DNA from 2 places in the Afipia massiliensis genome. Region 1 is predicted to be linked to the other one. Evidence: riboswitches for the same ligand, from Rfam matches in the RefSeq annotation. Region 1 holds a riboswitch; the other holds the start of a gene.

Evidence for each region. Region 1 has a riboswitch for cobalamin ahead of YH63_RS15105 (TonB-dependent receptor). Riboswitches for the same ligand answer to the same signal wherever they lie in the genome.
Region 2: another riboswitch for cobalamin. It lies ahead of metE (5-methyltetrahydropteroyltriglutamate--homocysteine S-methyltransferase); the one in region 1 lies ahead of YH63_RS15105 (TonB-dependent receptor).

Annotation. Positions count from the first base shown of each region.
Region 1 is NZ_LBIA02000001.1:3,153,979-3,156,426, forward strand. Features, by position in the region: gene YH63_RS15105 (TonB-dependent receptor) at 1-1,503, opposite strand, end outside; cobalamin riboswitch at 1,675-1,908, opposite strand; gene YH63_RS15110 (hypothetical protein) at 1,989-2,423, shown strand.
Region 2 is NZ_LBIA02000001.1:130,498-132,945, forward strand. Features, by position in the region: gene YH63_RS00540 (ribonucleoside-diphosphate reductase subunit alpha) at 1-585, opposite strand, end outside; cobalamin riboswitch at 701-919, opposite strand; cobalamin riboswitch at 1,196-1,414, shown strand; gene metE (5-methyltetrahydropteroyltriglutamate--homocysteine S-methyltransferase) at 1,513-2,448, shown strand, end outside.

The DNA of each region.
Region 1 (2,448 bases):
CGCAAAGAACGGTCCGGACCCAATCCGTTCATCAACGTTTGGCGTACGGAATGCTTGGGCGGCGCGAGCGAAAACCGCAAAATTCTCGTTGAGCCGGTGCTCAAGACCGACGTGAAGCGCGTGATTGGTTTCGTCGGTGTTGAGCGGTGACGCCTGCGGGTCGCCGAACCAGTTTGGCGCCGACATGTCGAGCTTGTCTCTTGCCTGCAGCTTCGTGTTCTGAAGTCTGCCGCCATATGAGAAGTCCGTGCTCGGCAGCAGACCGATGGTCTGTTGCCAGTAACCAGCAAGGGTTTGCTGCTTCAGATTGTAAACGTGAATCGGTGCATCGCCGGCGTAGCGGCTTCGGTTTGAACTGTAGGCCGCATCGTAATAGTCGATGCCGGTCAGGATATTCGAACGCAGGCCGAAGAACGGGTTCTTGATGCTGAGGCGGGGCGTGATCGACCATGTCTGCAACGAGGAATCGACATAACGCGCGTTGAACGGACTGAGGGGAAGGCCTCCAGGGAATGAGCCCTGCTGCTGCTTGTCGCGCACGCCGCCGTCGACGATCAATTCCGCGCCGTCCCACAACGACTTGGTAAACCCGGCGGTTGCGTTCTTTCCCTGCTTCTCGCCGCGATCGAAGGGTGTTGCTGCCCCCCGCGGATCGGTCGCAAGGCGATTGATGCCGGTGCCGAACTCGCTCGTTGCCCGGCCTCCCGGAAGACCGAGGCTTTGGTTGTCGGCTGACAGGTTCAGGAAGGCGCTGAAATCAGGCGTTGAGTAGCGAACCTCGCCGACGCCGTTGGTCTGTCGCAAGGCGTTGTTGACGCGGTATCCGTCGGACGAAATGGCGTTGCCAAAAACGGCGGAGGACCATGGACCGGCGTTGACACTGGCGGACACATTCCCCAGCCGCTGGTTGAATGATCCGACGCCTGCTTCGGTGCGCATTGCAATCGGCTTGCCGATTCCAATCCCCGTCTTCGTGATAATGTTGATGACGCCGCCAATGGCGTTGTCGCCGTACAGCACCGCACCGCTGTTGCCGCGTGTGACCTCGATCCGTTCAATCGATTGAATCGGAATAGTTGAGAGATCGACACCTTGCAGATCGGCTTCATTGAGGCGTCGGCCGTTAATGAGGAACAGCGTGTTCGACGAGGCAAACGCGCCGAACCCGCGAAGGTCGACGACGGAGCCGGTGCCGTTCACCGCGCCGTACAGGTTCGTAAGCTGAACGCCCGGGATAGTTGCGAGGATCTCCTGAATCGTTTGGTTGGGCGAACGTGCGATGTCTTCCGCAGTGATGACCGCAGTCGACGCGCCGACGATGCCGCCATAGAGGCGGCTCGCATCGACGTTGATCGGCGGCAACTGGCCGCCGCCATCCTGCGCGAGGGCAGGGCTCACAAGCGCCGTGCCTGCGAGGCATGCCGCTGCGAATGACAGTCTGAGCGTCGCCGCCGGAAAGAAAGATCTAGGAAAAAGAGTCACGTTTGAGCCCCGCCGATGCATGTGATCGCGAAGGCGCGGTGAAGACGCGCGCAGGCATGACGATGCGCGGCGAGCGAACGCTGCCGGACTTTACGTCGTGACTGAGGAAACAGGCCATCGGCCGGACCTCCGCAACTGTTACGTCACGTCACCGCTGCGGAAATGCCGCCCCTTCGCACGCCCCGTGCGACGGAAGGATGACCGGTACAGGCAGGTCTCCTGGCTCGCGGATCGTCGCCGTTGCCCGCCTTCCCAAGCCCGGCTGTAACGCCTTCGCTCAGTGGCCTATTGGACAACGACTCACCGTTGACAGTTGCGGGGGCAGCTTCGGACTAGCCGTGCATGCTTCACGTTGAAGAGTCTGCACGGCGGCACCGAATTCCCTATTCGCCAGCTTGCGCTGGCACCTGTGCCGTGGTTGCAATCAATCGGCGGCGGGTTGCCTTGTCAATGACACAATGAGCAAGAAATCCAATGCCATGGCTCAGGTTACGGACTTCATTGGGATGCGTTGCAAATTGGTGACATATGGGCCGCGCGCGGCGGCGGTGCTGCTTGCGCTCGCTGTGGCCGGCTGCGCCTGGACCGGCGGCGCCGACAGCCTGTCCTACACCGCCGATCGCGGCGTCGAGAACCAGCCGTATCCGGCGAATTACCGTCCCGAACTGCTCGCTCTGCTACGGACCTATCTGAACGATCCAACCGGTATTCGCGAGGCCGGGATTTCAGAGCCGGCGCAAAAGGAAGTCGGGGGCCGCCGCCGCTATGTCGTGTGCGTGCGCTTCAATGCGCGCGGTGCGGGAGGGCGCTACGCCGGCGTGAAGGAACGTGCGGGCATGTACATCGATGGACGACTCGATCGCATCATCGAGGAGACCGAGGATCTTTGTAAGGGCGTGGCCTTCGCCGCATTTCCCGAAATGGAAAAGCTGACGCGGTAATCCTGCGCTTCAGCAACTCGTCATT
Region 2 (2,448 bases), 3.0 Mb from region 1:
GTCGTAAAGGTTGCGGCGCGTCTCGGCGAGAACCGGTGCCGCATCGACGCCGTCAAGATTGGCGCAGGCTTCCTGAATGATCAGCGTCAGGCGATCCACATCGAGCGGCACGCGCGTGCCATTGCCCAGCGTCACATGCAGTTGCGGTTCGGAAGAAGTCTTGGCGGGCTTTGCGGCTTCCGCCTCGGCGCGCTGGCGCGTGCGTTCCTCGCGATAGAGCACATAGGCACGAGCGACCTTGTGATGTTCGCTGCGCATCAGCGCCAGTTCGACCTGATCCTGCACATCCTCGATATGGAAGGTGCGCCCCTCGCCGATCCGGCGGGTCAGCGCGCCGACGACCTCGTTCGTCAGTTGCTCGATGACCTCGTGAATGCGGCGCGACGCCGCCGCGGTGTGCCCTTCGACCGCGAGGAACGCCTTGGTCATCGCAATCGAGATCTTGCTCGCGTCGAACGGCGAGACCGTGCCGTTGCGGCGGATGACCTGCAACGGCGGTGTGGTGGCAGGGACGGCCAGCGACTCGGAACGCAACTGAATGAGAGGAGCGGATTTTGCGGCTTCGCGTTCGAGAGAGAGAGACATCGGCAGACCCCGTGCGTGTTGCAATTTTTTGGGGGCTTGGGCCGAGAGAACGCTGCATGACGACCGGCAAGCGCCGGCAATGCTGCAAGCGACCTCCGGACACCCCGCCCGTGGACGTTCTTTTGGTGTCGCGGCAGGTCTCCTGGCTCGCAGGTCAGCGTTGAACCCGGTCTTCCCGATGCGAAAAACGCACCAGTGACATCGGTCGGATTCAACTCACTGCTTACAGTTGCGGGGGCAGCGCCGGACTTGCTGCATCAAACGTGCAGCTCACCGGCTTCCCTCTTAGCCACTAGATTTTGACGTCCAGCGGACCGTGACATCTACATGTGGTGATATAAGGCTCAAAGAGTCAACAAAAGATTAAAAAGCATCCCCGTTATCCCTAGGCCCTTCGAGAAACCGCTGTTTCTCAACACTGGGTTAGAGTGCTTCGATTCTGTTTCCACGGCCAAGATAATTCAGAACCACGCCACGATATCGCACCTCAGGACAAATCAACGAGAATCAGTGACGGCGACGCCATCAAGTTTCTGCCCACAGGCGTCGCGCGCGATCTTCTGAGGTGCCCGGTGGGAAGCTTTCCCTTTGACCGACCGGAATGCGCTTCTCATAACTTGACCATCGCGGTTCTGCGGATCGGTGGTCCGGAGCCAAGAGGGAATGCGGTGCGCGCGGTCCAGGTGGATTGCGCAAGTCCGAAGCTGCCCCCGCAACTGTAAGCGGCGAGCCTTTGTCCATCACTGCCACTGCGGCGCAAGCCGCGGGAAGGCCGGACTTAAGGCGTCGACCCGCAAGCCAGGAGACCTGCCGCGATCACAGTACGTCCACGGGCGGGGTGCCCCGGTGTGTCGCTTGCGGAGGACGGCACTTCCGTCTCTGTCGTTCGCGCATGTCCGGCCCTGCCCCAACATCACGGGGTTTCCGATGACGAATTCTGCTTCCACTGCTTCCATTCCTGTCGCCACGCTCGGCGTGCCGCGCATCGGCCCACGCCGCGAACTGAAAATGGCGCTGGAGAAATTCTGGTCCGGCAAGATCGACGAGGCCGCGCTGCGCGAGGCCGCCGCGAAAATCCGCGCCGACAACTGGACGCGCCAGCGCGATCTCGGCGTCACCGTGATCCCGTCGAACGATTTCTCGCTCTACGATCAGGTGCTCGACACCAGCGCCATGGTCGGTGCGATTCCGAAGATCTACGGCTGGACCGGCGGGCCGGTGTCTTTCGAGACATATTTCGCGATGGCGCGCGGCAGCCAGAAAGGCTTGTCTCACAAGGACTCGGGCGACCACGACGGCTGCGCGCATGGCCATAGCCACGGGCAAGGCGTTCCGGCGCAGGAAATGACCAAGTGGTTCGACACCAACTATCATTACATGGTGCCGGAGTTCTCGAAGGATCAGACCTTCGCCCTCTCCTCCACCAAGGCGATCGATGAATACCGCGAAGCCAAGGCGCTCGGAATCCAGACCCGGCCGGTGCTGGTCGGCCCCGTGACGTTCCTCAAGCTCGGCAAGGGTGAGAACCGGCTGTCGCTGTTGCCGAAGCTGCTGCCGGTCTACATCGAGTTGCTCAACAGGCTCGCAGCCGAAGGCGCGGACTGGGTGCAGATCGACGAGCCGTGTCTCGTGCTCGATCTCGACGCGGATGAAAAGGCCGCGCTGAAGACGGCGTACAGCGAACTCGCGCTGAAGGTGCCCGGCGTCAAGATCATGCTAGCCACCTATTTCGGCGAACTCGGCGACAACGCCGATCTCGTCACCAAGCTGCCGGTCGCGGGCGTGCATCTCGATCTGGTGCGCGGCAAGGGCCAGATCAACTCCGTCCTCGACAAGATGCCAGCAGACCGCGTGATGTCGCTG